Regions from separate parts of the Bacillus basilensis genome, predicted to be linked through region 2. Evidence: a T-box and tRNA genes for the amino acid it is inferred to sense, from the RefSeq annotation. Region 2 holds a T-box; the other holds one or more tRNA genes.
What was found. The T-box of region 2 lies ahead of ileS (isoleucine--tRNA ligase). A T-box ahead of a tRNA ligase gene usually reads a tRNA of that ligase, here a tRNA-Ile.

Region 1 (7,499 bases), on a different contig from region 2:
GTACGATGAGTCATTTCATTCACGAATAGATCGCTCTCCTTATAAAAGAAGTTTCTTATTTAGTCCCTTATATCAATGATAGTATACGTGATACAGGGCTACAGAAACCGGAAGTGCTCGGTTTCACTTTTACTATTGTATCAGCGCCTTTATGTAATTGACAAGGATTAAGTGATTGCTTATTGATATAAAGGGAATTTATAAGACTTTCCAATTTGTATTTTTGTAGCAGATGTACTTTTGTTTAGTTCTTTAAAGTCATCAATTACCTTTTCAATAGAAGGGATTTTTTTCTTGTTAATTTGTTCGGTGATAGAAAGAACTGTTTCACCTGTTTTAACTTCAATTGTTTTATAAGTTACATTTGTTTCTTTTTCTGCTTTGTTCTCTTTATTTTGTTTTGTATCTGTATTTTCTTGTTTTATCGTTTGGGCTGCATTTGTTTTTTTATATGAACTTAACATCGGTAAAGTGCCGATTTTTATATCGTAATAAAATATATAACCAAGAACAAGCACGAATAAGAATATACCTAATCTCTTCATATTCTTCACTCCTTTGCTAGGAATATATGCTTGTCCAAAAAAAAAATGCCTATTTAGGCATTTTTTTCGGTCTTATTTTTCTTTCGGTTTTGGAACTTCTTTAATCGTTAAGTATAGAACAATTAAAACAACTGCGATATAAATGAATGTTGAACCAGGTACAACGATTTTGAATAAATCCATAATCATAAAGAAGATTGTTGGAATTGTGTAGCTGTAAGCAGTTAACGTCCATACTTGCTTATAAGATAATTTACGTTGACCACTCATAGCAGAACCTATAAACGCAAGTAAAGTAATTCCTAAGAAAGTAATAAACAATTGGAATAGGTATACTAACACGCCGATAACGGCTAGTAAAATTGGATAAATACTATCGAATACAGAAATGAAATCTTGCAAATCCTTTTTCTCAAGAGATGTCCCTAATAAATCATTATAGGAGTATGTTTGGGTTTGACCATTTCCTATAGAAACTACTTTATCTTTTAAAATAAATAAACCAGTTTTATTTTGATATTTTTCGATATCTGTTGTATTTGGATCAAATACGAAAAGAGCATCTCCCTCTTCTTTTTGAATAGGTTGTTCAATATCAGCTTTTAGTTCACCATTTTCGATTTTAAAATCAGGTAAATCTTTTTCAATTGCTTGATTTACCATGGTAACACTATCTTGGATAAAGCTACCATAAAAGAATGTTCTTGGGATAGTAGTGATTAGACAAAGTAGCATAATATACAAAATGGTTTTTCCGATTTTTTGAAAACGGAATAGCGCCATATCTTTAGGCGAATATACGCTTTTGGCTAATTGGGTAAATATGGACATAGATTCACTTCCTTTATGTATGTATAAAATCATTGTAACGTAGGAATCTAGGGAATCTCAAGATATATTATATTTACATATAGTGGAGATAACTAAATTTCTTTTATTAATTTTCTTCTTTTAAATGAGAAAAATACAATTGACACTTTTCTTTTCTATATGGTAAATTTATCTTACATTTCTTAAAGGATATATCCGATAGGAATTCCTTTATTTGAAGTATTGTTACATACATAATTGTGGACCCTTAGCTCAGCTGGTTAGAGCAGACGGCTCATAACCGTCCGGTCGTAGGTTCGAGTCCTACAGGGTCCATATCCATTTCACATGTTTATTATGTCAGCAGGAAGCTTCCTTGTAGAAGGGAGCTTTTTTTATGAAATATATGAGCATTTTAATTGAAAAGAAGTGGGAATTTTGCTACTTTAATGATAGCAAGACAATGTGATTTATTTGTTTGCACCCTATGGCAATTAGGGTAGAATGAAGTTGTATGTCACTTAAGTGGCAATACATAAACTGGGAGGAATATAACAATGGCAAAACACGAATTACCAAATTTACCTTATGCGTATGATGCTTTAGAGCCTCACTTTGACAAAGAAACAATGAACATCCATCATACTAAACACCATAACACGTACATCACAAACTTAAACGCTGCTTTAGAAGGTCATGCAGAATTAGCTGACAAAAGCGTAGAAGAATTAGTTGCAAACTTAGACGAAGTACCAGAAGCAATCCGTACAGCAGTACGTAACAATGGTGGTGGACATGCTAACCACACATTCTTCTGGACAATCTTATCTCCAAACGGCGGCGGACAACCAGTAGGTGAACTTGCAACTGCAATTGAAGCGAAATTCGGTAGCTTCGATGCTTTCAAAGAAGAATTCGCAAAAGCTGGCGCAACTCGCTTCGGTTCTGGTTGGGCTTGGTTAGTAGTAAATAATGGTGAGTTAGAAGTAACAAGCACGCCAAACCAAGATTCTCCTCTAACTGAAGGTAAAACTCCAGTTATCGGTTTAGATGTTTGGGAACATGCTTACTACTTAAATTACCAAAACCGTCGTCCAGACTACATCGGTGCATTCTGGAACGTTGTAGATTGGAACGCTGCTGAAAAACGTTACCAAGAAGCAAAATAATTGTAATAACGATAGAAAAAGCTAGGAGAGTGCTCCTAGCTTTTTTCTATGCTTTCCTTTTACATAATTGGGCTTGTCTTTGGAAGACTAGAACATGAAGTAAAGGAGAGTTGTGTATGAAGTGGAAACATATAATTGGTGACGTTGAAGTGAATCGGGATTTAGTGTTATTGCTCCTTATTGGAGGTTTATACACGCTCGCAATTTCTTTATCGAATACGTTTGTTAACATTTATTTATGGAAACAAACACAAAATTATGTGAATCTTGGCTTGTATAATTTGGCCAGCGTTGTATTACAGCCTCTCACATTTCTTATAGGTGGGAAATTAGCGAAGCGTATTGATCGCTCAATCTTGTTAAGAATAGGCGTAGGAACGTTAGCGATTTTTTTTATCGTTGTTTTAGTAGCGGGAAAAAGCGCTTCTCACTATATTTTATTAATGGGGGCTCTTTTAGGAGTTGGATATGGTTTTTACTGGCTCGCGTTTAACTTATTAACATTTGAGATTACAGAACCAGAAACAAGAGATTTCTTTAACGGGTTTCTTGGACTTCTTACATCCTTCTCTGGCATGATTGGACCGATAGCAGCTGGATACACAATTTCACGTATGGAAAAATGGAGTGGCTATACGGTCATATTCTTTCTTTCATTAGTGCTATTTGCAATCGCTGTTGTTTTAAGCTTTTTTTTATCTAAGAGAGAATGTGAAGGTAGCTATGAGATCAAGCAAGTTTTGAAAGAGCGACGAATTGATAAAAATTGGGGAAGAATTACACGTGCTCATTTTTTCCAAGGATTGAGAGAGGGAACATTTATTTTTGTTATTTCAGTATACGTGTACTTAGCAACCGATAGTGAGCTCGCATTAGGAAAATATAGCTTGGTAAATTCTGCTGTATCATTTGTATGTTACTACCTAGTCGCTCGTATGTTAAAGAAAGAGTGGCGAAAAAAAGCAATTTTACTTGGAGGCATTATTTTATATGCGGTTGTATTTTTAGTTATATTTAATGTTACATACACAAAATTACTTATTTATGCAGCATGCATTGCGATTGCATACCCTATTTTACTCGTTCCGTATGGATCGATGACATATGATGTAATTGGTAGAGCGAAAAATGCGAGAGAGTGGCGTGTAGAGTATGTAGTTGTCCGAGAATTATGGTTAAATGCTGGAAGAATGTGTTCAGTATTAAGTTTTTTATGTGCTGTATTATTCTTTCCGCCTGAAAAGAGTTTACCTTTTTTACTATGTATTTTAGGTGCTGGACATTTTCTTATTTATTTTGCAGTTAAAAATGTCAAATATGATAAGGGAAATGCGGGGAAAACAAGTGTTGTAGCGCAAGGAACCACGCAGAACCAAACTGAACCAGAAGGTTAACTTCTGGTTTGTTTTATGCTAGAATAGAAAAAGATGTAAGACAGCAGTGAGGACACCTGTACGAGGGTGTCCCTTTCACATTACATAGCTGTTGGTAGAGGGGGTTTGTATGAGCAAGAAGCAGAAACAACAAAAGAAAAAGACTCACGTTCCTTTTCGGTTAAACGTGCTGTTTTTCTGCGTGTTTTTAATGTTCTCCGCGGTTATTGTAAGACTTGGATATGTACAAATTGTTCGCGGTGAGGAATACAAGAATGAAGTGGAGAGGAAAGAGAACTCGACGATAAGTAATCCTGTACCACGTGGAAAAATATTTGACCGTTATGGGCGACCTGTAGTAGATAATGCAGCTGTTCGTACGATTACATTTACAAAAATGAAAGGATCAACTGCAGAGGCTCGTTTAGAAACAGCGAAGAAGCTAGCAGATTTGATTGAAGTACCGACAGATAAATTAACAGATCGCGATAAAAAAGATTATTGGCTTGCTATTCATAAAGAGGAAGCCAAAGAAAAAATTACGAATAAAGATCGTCAAGAGTTGAAAGATAAGAAAATTGACGATAAAGAATTAGATGAGCGTCAACGAAATCGCGTGACAGAAGAAGAAGTGAATCAATTATCCGCAAAAGATTTAGAAATATTAGCGATTAAAAGCAAAATGGACGGCGGATATGCAATGACACCACAAGTCATTAAGAAGGATGCAACAGATGAAGAATATGCGATTATTAGTGAAAAGTTAGCGGAATTGCCAGGAGTAGATACAAGTGTCGATTGGGAACGAAAATATGCATATGATGGTGATTTGTTCCGAAGTGTACTTGGTGGTGTAACAACTTCTGATGAAGGCTTACCGAAAGAGCGTTTAGATTACTATCTTGTTCGTGATTATAATCGAAATGACCGCGTAGGGAAAAGTTATCTTGAGCAGCAATATGAAGATAGCCTGCACGGTACGAAAGCAGAAGTGAAAAATATTACAGATAAAAACGGTAATATTTTAGAAACGATTAATGTATCAAAAGGGCAAAGTGGTAATGACTTGAGCTTAACAATCGATATGGAATTACAAAAGCGTGTAGAAGAAATTATCACGAAAAATTTATTGAGATATAAAGGCGGACAACCTTTTTTAGATCGTGCATTCGTTGTAATGATGAATCCGAAAAATGGTGAAGTTTTATCTATGGCTGGGAAACAGTTAGTGAATGAAAATGGCGAAACGAAAGTACAAGATTTCGCATTAGGAACGATGACAAGTTCATATCCGATGGGATCGACTGTAAAAGGTGCGACAGTACTTACGGGGTATCAAACAGGTGCGATTAAACCAGGTTCCTCTCAACTCGATGAACCAATCGTATTGAAAGGAACACCGAAGAAATCTTCTTGGAAGACGATGGGATATATTAATGATCTGACAGCATTAAAAATGTCTTCTAACGTATATATGTTTAAAACAGCGATGAATATCGCAGGTGTTCAATATGTGAGAGGTGGTACGTTAGATATACCACAAAAAGCATTTGATACGATGCGTTATTATTTCGGACAGTTTGGACTTGGTGTGAAAACAGGTATTGATTTACCGAATGAATCAGCCGGCCAAACAGGTAGAGGAAATCAGCCAGGTTTCCTATTAGATTTATCAATTGGACAGTATGATACGTATACACCGCTTCAATTAGCACAATATGTTTCAACAATTGCAAATGGTGGTTACCGTATGCAGCCGCAAGTTGTGAAAGAAATTCGTCAACCTTCAGTGAAACCAGACGAAGTTGGAAAAGTTGTTCATTCAATGGAACCGAAAGTACTAAACCGTATTGATATGCCTGAATCACAAATTAAACGTGTTCAGGAAGGATTTAGACAAGTATTTAACGAATCTGGTGGTACAGCTGCGAAATACTTTACAGGTGCACCATATAAAGCTGCTGGTAAAACAGGTACAGCTCAAACTGTGTATGGCGGAGATCAAGAGATTGGTAGAAAGGCAAACGGTGAGCGTAAAGAGACATATAACTTAACTTTAGTAGGTTATGCGCCACTTGAAGATCCTGAAGTAGCATTTTCTGTTGTTGTACCTTGGGTAGATGATAAATCAGGTATTAACGGTTATATTAGTCGTGACATTATGGACGCGTACTTTGATTTGAAAAAGGAAGAAAATGGTGAAGCTTCAACAGATGAAAAAGACAATAAAAATAAAAATGTAGATCAAGACGATGAATAAAAAGATTGTAAAAAAAGCACACTAACTGAAAAGTTAGTGTGCTTTTTTTTATGGTTCATGCATACGTTTTAATAAAGTGGACAAGCATATAATAATATCGAAAAATTAAGAGGCTTCACAAATGATACGTATGCATCTCCTCTAGAGGATAACTGTTTTATAGACCAATCATCAATGAAGATGCACAGTGGCTACGGATTAAAATTTTACTTCATGTTGATTCTTGTGGAACTTTACAAAACTTTTACAAACAATTAAAACCGAATTAATAGTTTAGCAGTATTCTTATATCTGTAATCCTGTTATTTCCGGTTACTTCTAGGAGGAAGAACACGTGAAATGGATAAGTGCATCGATTAAAGTTTTCATGCTGTCGACATGTTTCCTTTATGTTGGCACGGCTACTGCATTTGCTGTGAATGAAATGGGAGAAGTGAGAGTAGATGGATCCTCAACAGTTTTTCCTATTATAGAAGCAGTAGCGGAGGAATATACAAAGGTGCATCCGAACGTGAAAATTTCCATCAGTGTTTCTGGAACAGGAGGAGGATTTAATCGTTTCAGTAAAGGAGAAGTGGATATAAATAATGCTTCGAGAGTAATGAAACAAGTGGAAGAAAATGAAATGAAGAAAAACTCCATTCAGTTTACACCGTTCGAAGTCGCTTACGATGGTCTTACGATCGTTGTGAACCGCCAAAATACTTGGGTAGACAATATGACGGTAGACGAGTTACGTCTATTGTGGAGTGAAGATGAAAGCGAAAAGCGATGGTCACAAATTCATTCATCATGGCCACGTGAACAGGTGAAGTTTTATGCGCCAGGTGTAGACTCTGGTACGTATGATTATTTTCAAAATGTCATCTTACAAAAAAGTCGCATTGTAAAAAAAGTCTCTTTGTCTGAAGATGATCAAGTTATTATGCAAGGGGTAATGAATGATAAAAATGCCATTGCTTTTGTAGGATATGCTTATTATATGGCCAATCGAGATAAGGTGAGAGCAATCAAGGTGAATGGTGTACTTCCGACGAAAGATACCATTCAATCAGGTAAGTATCAGCCATTATCTAGGTCGCTATTTGCTTATGTGAATGATGCATCTATCCGAAATAAAATGAATGTAGCAAATTATATTGAGTTTATGATTCAGCATGTTGGTAATCTCGCCGAAGAGGTTGGATATGTAAAATTACCAAAAGAAAAATACAATGAACAGCTGCGGATGTTAACAGAAATAAAAAGGTAATGTCAGGGTGGAAAGGGGTTTTCATCTTTGGCTTATAATGACAAAAGTCAAATTACATTTTCTGTACAACATTTGATTGAAAGAAATACA
Region 2 (7,499 bases):
TGATGATGCGATTGTAAAGTTCCCGCAAGTACCATATTTTCATTTTGAAAAGGTAAAATATTTATTAGATTTAGAGAAGTATGAAGAGATGTTAGCGGTAATAGATAATATAAATAATCAGCTCCCTTATCATGCTTATAAAGCTTATTTTGTACATTTACGTGCAGAAGCGTTTTACAAAATGAATAAACTTGTAGATTTACAACAGTTATTAAAAGAAGAAAAAAGTTTAAAAGAGTCTTTATATCATAATTTAGAAAAAAATCCAGATGGAAAAAAGGTTCACTTACCTATAGTTCCAATTGTACAAAAGGATAATTATTGTGTGCCGACAAGTTTAGAAATGATGTTGCAGTTATGGGGAGAAAAACGTACACAAGATGAAATAGCAGAGTTTATTTTTGATATGACTGGCTCGAAGTTTTCAGATACTGTTTCTTATTTAGAAGAATTAGGTTATGAATATCGTTATTTTAAAGGGAATGTGGAAAATTATAAGAGACTGCTAGATCAGGCGATTCCCGTTTTATTAAGTATAGATATTGAGCATGCTTCACATGTGCAAGTGCTAGCTGGATATGATGATACGTTACAAGCTTTTTATGTTCAAGATCCGAACTTTATAGAACCAGTTATTGTGGAATATAGTAAGTTACAAGAAAAATATCGTTATACAGGTTGTTTAGCGATTACGTTTGTTCCGAAAGAAAAGAAGGAACAATTATCATTTTTAAATGAAGAAGAAAATCATTATTTTAAATCCATTTTTTCTTTAACGGATCATTTAGATGAACAAGATAAAGATGGGATTCATAGCTTAGTACAGTTTTTAAAAGAGACGAGTGATAATCCGAATACGTGGTTATATACGATTAAACATTTAGATGTTGAAGTAGATAATAAGTTTATTTTATCTTGTATTGAAAAGTTAATGGAGAGGTTTCCGAACTCAGATTTTGTTAAATTACATGGTGCGCAGTGCTTTATTCGCCTTCAAGAATTAGAAAAAGCAGGGCAAATGCTCGCGAGTGTTGAGAAGAAAAATAATCGTGCTTTATATCATTTAATAAACGGAAGATATGCTTTTGAACAGGAAAGTTATATAGAAGCAATTTCAAGTTTTCGTTCCTCATTACAATTAGATGCAGATCAGCCGATTGCTTGGAGTTTTCTCGCATTATCATATATGTATATCGATCAATCTGAAAAGGCATTGCAGTTTTCTCAAGTTGCTTTAGAACGTAGTCCAGAAAGATTCACTTTAACGAATCACGGGTTAATATTAATAGATTTAGAAAGATATGAAGAAGCGTATGAAATCTTTAACGATCTGTTAAAAGAGTATAAAAATGAAGCACATGTATGGTATGAGCGAGCGAGATGTGCGCATCATTTAGGGAAATTATATTTAGCGATAAAAGGGCTTAAAATAGCGATTCATTTGGATAGCAATGCACCTTACATTTATACGAAACTTTCGGAAATATACGAATCTGATTTGAAGGATGAGGAAAGTACGAAAGAAATTTTATCAAAAGGTATTGAGAATTGTGATGATAAAGCACCTCTATACGTAAAATTAGGTGATTATCACTTTCAAAATGATAGTCTGGAAGAAGCAGAAGTATTGTATAAGCGTGCTTTAGAAGAAAATGATGAGGATGTTTATTCTCATTTCGGACTTACACAAGTTTATATGGCAAGAGAGCAATACATGGAAGCAAAAGAATATATTCTCGGTATTGAAAAACAAATTGAAAAGAGTCAAGATTTTCATATGAATGCGGGAATGGTTTTATGGGATGCTGAGGTTGAACTTGGTGGAAATGAAGAAGGGTTTAAAGTAGCGTTGTCTAAGTTAGAGAGTGGTATAAAGCAGAGCGAATATAATGTAGCAAGTGCGTTAGATGAATATGTGAATCGAATTAAAGGAACTGTATTTGTACAACGAGGGATAGCATTTTTAAGAACGCTACACAAAGAAAGAAATGAAGTAAGTGAATTCGGTTGTTATACAGGTATTTTATATGAATCTATTGGGCAGTACGGCCAAGCGATGAAAAGATATAATCAGGCGATAGAACAAAAGGCAACAGCATTACCTTATTACCGAATTGGTGAAACACTTATGGCATTAGGGCAATTGGTGGAAGCAAAACAAGCGTATGAAACATGTTTAGAGCTTGATGGGAATTTCGTAGGTGTACATTTACAGCTTGCAGAAATATACGAAAAAGAAGAAAACCGCTCTAAAGAACAAAGTCATATGGTTCAGGCAATGAAAGAAGAGCCGCTGCATATTAATATGGAATATTTGGCACAGCTTTCAGTAGAGATGAATCTTCAGGAAGAGTTACTGACTGAACTGGAACAATTAGCAGACGAAGTACCTGAAATATGGCGATTAGATGCGATTGCCTACGTATATGGAGCGATGGATGAAATAGATAAAGAACAAGCGCAGATTGAAGAAGCACTACAAGTAGATGGTGAGCATACAGAAGTTCTATATCATTATGCAAAAGTATTAGTGAAAAATAGAAATGCAAAAGCGATTGAAATTGCAATGAAAGTGATACAAAAAGATGTAAAGAATGAACGTATATTTGATGTATATGTAAAAGCGACAGAACAACATAAGAAATTGTCTAACATACGAGATTTTCTTCATACATTAAAAGTGAAAAAAGTAGAAAGAAGTATGGCATTTATGTATGCTGCATCTGCGGTTACAGAAAGATGGATTGAACGTCAACAAAATGAACAGCCGAAAAAATCCATATTTACGAGAGCTTTTTATCGTATGAAAAACCGTGCGAAAGAAATTTCGATTATTACTACAATCATTGATTTATATGAAATTTCCTTAAAGTTAAATTCGAAAAATAGTATGGCAGCGCAGCGATTTGCACTATTTTACGAGAATGTGGCGATGTATAAAGAGGCAAGAGATGTATTGCAAACATCGTTAGAACATAAATGGGATTACGATGTAGCGAAGCAACTTGTAAATCTTTTCATAGAGTGTGAGGAAGAAGATATGTTACGAGATGCTTCGGAATTAACAAAGCAAATGGTTCGAGAGTTACCAGATGATTATGATACCCTTCTTCTGCAAGCACAAGTCTACTTTAAAGCAGGGGAAGTAAGAAAAGCAGAAAAGATTACCTTACAATTAACGGAGCAAACGCCGTTTGTAAGTAGAGCGTTTCTTACTTTAGGAGAAATGTATCAAAGTCAAGAAAGGTTTGAAGAGGCAATTCATGTATTGAAAAATGCTTCTATACACCATCCAAATGAAACTGCAATTCTTCTTTCTTTAGCATCTTCGTATCATGGTGCCGGACAAACGATAAAGGCAGAAAAAATAACAAATGAAGTATTAACAATTGATGAGAGTGATTTGTTAGCAAGATACGATCGTGCTTGTTATTTAGCACAGTTAAACAGAATGGAAGAGGCGAAAGAAGAGCTTGAAATTGTACTTCGTGAGGATGAGTCAGGATTTTTCGCTGAACTTATCGAGGATGATGAAAACTTAGCAGCATTGCGAGAATTTGAAAAGTAATTGTATACGAATAGGGAAAAAGAGTAAAAATATATTTTGAATTAGTTGACAATTTATTGCCCGATGGAATAGAATAGCTTTTAACAAAGTATACAAATCTGAAGACGAGAAAGAGTAAAATAGTGTACTGTTCCCCAGAGAGCCGGTATATTGCTGAAAGCCGGTGTGCAGACGTTATTTGAAAATCATCTCCGAGGAGCCGAGGCTGAAAGTGAGTAAGCCCGGACGGATGTCTACCGTTACAAAGAACACGTATGATAGTACGTTGCTAAGTGCTATTAGTGAAGAGCTAATAGAATTAGGGTGGTATCGCGGGTAAACCCGTCCCTACTTCATAGGGACGGGTTTTTTGTGTGCTTTAAAATATTCAAAGGAGTGATTGTAGATGAAGAAAGTAGATGTAAAAGAGTCAGCTGTAGGGAGAGAAACACGTATTCGTAAACAGTGGAACGAGAAAAGCATTTTTGAGCAATCAATTCAGAATCGAGAAGGCGCACAATCTTTTGTGTTTTATGAAGGACCACCAACGGCGAACGGACTACCGCATGTAGGTCATGCACTTGGACGAACAATTAAAGATGTAGTAGCAAGATATAAAACGATGGCTGGTTATAAAGTATTAAGAAAAGCGGGATGGGATACACACGGTTTGCCTGTAGAATTAGGTGTTGAGAAGCAACTCGGTATTTCTGGTAGACATGAAATCGAAGAGTATGGAATTGAGCCATTTATTAAGAAGTGTAAAGAGAGTGTATTCACATACGAGAAGCAGTGGCGTGAATTCACTGAAAGTATCGGTTATTGGGTAGATATGGATGATCCATACGTTACGTTAAAGAATCCATATATCGAAAGTGTATGGCATATTTTAGGGACGATTCATGAAAAAGGATTATTGTATAAAGGGCATAGAGTTTCACCATATTGCCCAAGTTGTCAAACTTCACTAAGTTCACATGAGGTTGCACAAGGGTATAAAACAGTAAAAGATTTAAGTGCAACAGTTAAGTTTAAAGTAAAAGGTAGTGAAAATGAATATTTCCTAGGTTGGACAACAACACCTTGGACACTTCCAGCAAATGTTGCACTCGCTGTACATCCAAATATGGAATACGTTAAAGCGAAACAAGAAGGTCATGTATACATTGTTGCGAAAGAACGTGTACAAGATGTATTAAAAGAAAACTATGAAGTACTATCTGTTCATAAAGGGGAAGAATTATTAAATACTTCTTATACAGCACCGTTTCCAATGAAAGAAGTTACAAATGGTTACCGTGTAATCGGAGCAGATTTCGTAACGGCAGATAGTGGTACTGGACTTGTTCATATCGCTCCAGCATATGGGGAAGACGATTATAGAGTCGTTCAAAGTGAAGGATTGTCATTCTTACATGTTGTAGATGAGAAAGGTGAGTATACAGAAGCAGTACCATTTTTGAAAGGTAAATTTGTAAAAGATTGTGACGTAGATATCGTTCGTTATTTAGCGAAGGAAGGTTTACTATACCATAAAGAAAAGTATGAACATAGTTACCCGCATTGCTGGCGTTGTGATTCACCGCTTCTTTATTATGCAGGAGAGAGTTGGTTAATCCGAACGACTGCAATTAAGGAAACATTTTTACAAAATAACGATACTGTTACTTGGTATCCAGATCATATGAAACATGGACGCTTTGGTAAGTTTTTAGAAAACATGGTGGACTGGAATATTAGCCGAAATAGATATTGGGGAACACCATTAAATGTTTGGGAATGTGAAAGTTGCAATCATCAATTTGCACCGAAAAGCATTGCTGATTTAAGAAAGCATAGTACGAAAGAAACACCGGAAGATTTAGAATTGCATAAGCCGTATGTAGATGAAGTGCAAGTTTGCTGTGAAAAATGCGGAAGTACAATGAATCGTACACCAGAAGTAATTGATGTTTGGTTTGATAGTGGTTCCATGCCATTTGCGCAATATCATTATCCGTTTGAAAATAAAGAGTTATTTGAAGAACAGTTTCCAGCAGATGTAATTGCAGAAGGAATTGATCAAACACGCGGCTGGTTTTATAGTTTATTAGCTGTATCAGCACTATATACAGGAAAAGTACCGTATAAACGAGTGTTATCACTAGGGCATGTTCTAGATGAGGAAGGACAGAAAATGTCTAAAAGTAAAGGGAATGCACTAGATCCAGTTGATTTAGTAGAGAAGTTTGGTGCAGATGCTCTAAGATGGGCTCTACTCGTTGACAGTGCTCCGTGGAATGCAAAGCGTTTTTCTGAAAGAACAGTACTGGAAGCAAAATCTAAATTTGTAGATACGTTAGTCAATGTGTATAGCTTCTACGTTTTATATGCAAATTTAGATGAGTATAATCCGAACGAAACGTATGATGTAAAGCGGACGAAATTAGATGAATGGGTATTATCAAGATTGCATAGCACAACGAAAAAAGTGAGAACAGCGCTTGATGATTATCAATTTACGAATGCAGCTCGTGAAATCGCGGCGCTTGTAGATGAAGTAAGTAACTGGTACGTAAGACGATCACGTAATCGTTTCTGGGAATCTGGTATGAATGCTGAAAAAGCAGCTGCATATGAGACACTTCATGAAGTGCTTGTAACAATTAGTAAACTAATTGCACCATTTACACCGTTTGTCGCTGAAGATATTCATTTGAATTTAACTGGAAGTAGCGTTCATTTAGAGGATTATCCAGTTGTAAATGAAAGGTTACTACAGCCTAAATTAGAAGCGGAAATGGATGCTGTTTTACAAGTTGTTGAACTTGGAAGAAGTAACCGTAATCAACATTCTTTAAAAGTAAAACAGCCGTTAGCAGAACTTGTATTACTGGAGCATAACGAGAATGTTATGGATTGGGAATCTTATCGTGATATCGTTATGGATGAACTAAATGTAAAATCGTTCCACGTTGAACTAGATGAAACGAAGTATACATCCTATCAATTAAAGCTGAATTTTAAAACGGCGGGACCGAAGTTCGGTAAGAATGTAAATGCAGTAAATGGTTGGCTAAAACAATTATCACAAGACGAGGTACAAAACTTTGTATCTACAGAAAGAGCAGTTTACGAAGCAGCCTCAGGAGAAGAAGTAGTTGTAACAGCTGAAGATGTAATGGTTGAAAAAGTTGCAAAATCAGGCTTCTCTAATACGACTAACGGACAATATACAGTAATGTTAGATACAAATGTAACGGAAGAATTGTTACAAGAAGGAGTAGCACGTGAGTTTATTCGCGCCGTTCAAGAATATCGTAAGCAGTTGAATTTACCAGTAAATTTACGAGTGGATGTTATTCTTGATACAGAGGAAGAGCTGAAGCAAACATTAACGAATCATAAAGAGTTGTTGGAAGAAAACTTACTCGTTAAACAATTTACATTTGGTCACTTAACGAATGAAGACGATGAACTTTCATTAGGTGAGACAAAAGTCCGCATTAAATTAAGTGCTGCTCAGTAAAGAAAAAAGGAAGTTGGAATGATTCCAACTTCCTTTTTGTATGAAGGTAAATTAACTAGCTAATTTCCTCATAATCCATTCGATAGGTCCTCTAGAAAATTTCTTTCTCCATAATATGCTAAACAAAATACTGAAAATGAAAAATGCAGTAGCAAATAATAAAACAAAAAGTAGTGTTTGATGTTCCATTCTATTTAATAGAATTAATGTCCCAATCCCGATAAATACATGACTTACATAATGAGTTAATGTTAATTGTCCGGTTTGTACAATGGAAGTAACAAACCAATTATTTTCAAATTTTTCAGTGATATAGAGGCAAATTATTAATATAGAAAAGGCTGATCCAGTAGCAGATAAAATGTATAATAAATTTGGTAAAATGGGTCCTGTATTAAACAAAAATGTAGCTGCCTCTTTGCCGATGTATGGAATAAAGTAGTA

Region 1: it encodes a tRNA-Ile, which carries the amino acid that the T-box ahead of ileS (isoleucine--tRNA ligase) is inferred to sense. The anticodon was not compared.

The regions. Positions count from the first base shown of each region.
Region 1 is NZ_JBNTQO010000002.1:72,329-79,827, forward strand. It holds gene ispG (flavodoxin-dependent (E)-4-hydroxy-3-methylbut-2-enyl-diphosphate synthase) at 1-14, opposite strand, end outside; gene ACQVV1_RS03710 (hypothetical protein) at 180-545, opposite strand; gene ACQVV1_RS03715 (DUF1189 domain-containing protein) at 618-1,376, opposite strand; tRNA gene ACQVV1_RS03720 (tRNA-Ile) at 1,618-1,691, shown strand; gene sodA (superoxide dismutase) at 1,913-2,524, shown strand; gene ACQVV1_RS03730 (MFS transporter) at 2,641-3,918, shown strand; gene ACQVV1_RS03735 (peptidoglycan D,D-transpeptidase FtsI family protein) at 4,028-6,157, shown strand; gene phoX (phosphate ABC transporter substrate-binding protein PhoX) at 6,492-7,409, shown strand; gene pstC (phosphate ABC transporter permease subunit PstC) at 7,437-7,499, shown strand, end outside.
Region 2 is NZ_JBNTQO010000029.1:19,293-26,791, forward strand. It holds gene ACQVV1_RS28470 (bacteriocin-processing peptidase family protein) at 1-3,568, shown strand, start outside; T-box leader at 3,661-3,900, shown strand; gene ileS (isoleucine--tRNA ligase) at 3,954-7,055, shown strand; gene ACQVV1_RS28480 (DUF418 domain-containing protein) at 7,107-7,499, opposite strand, start outside.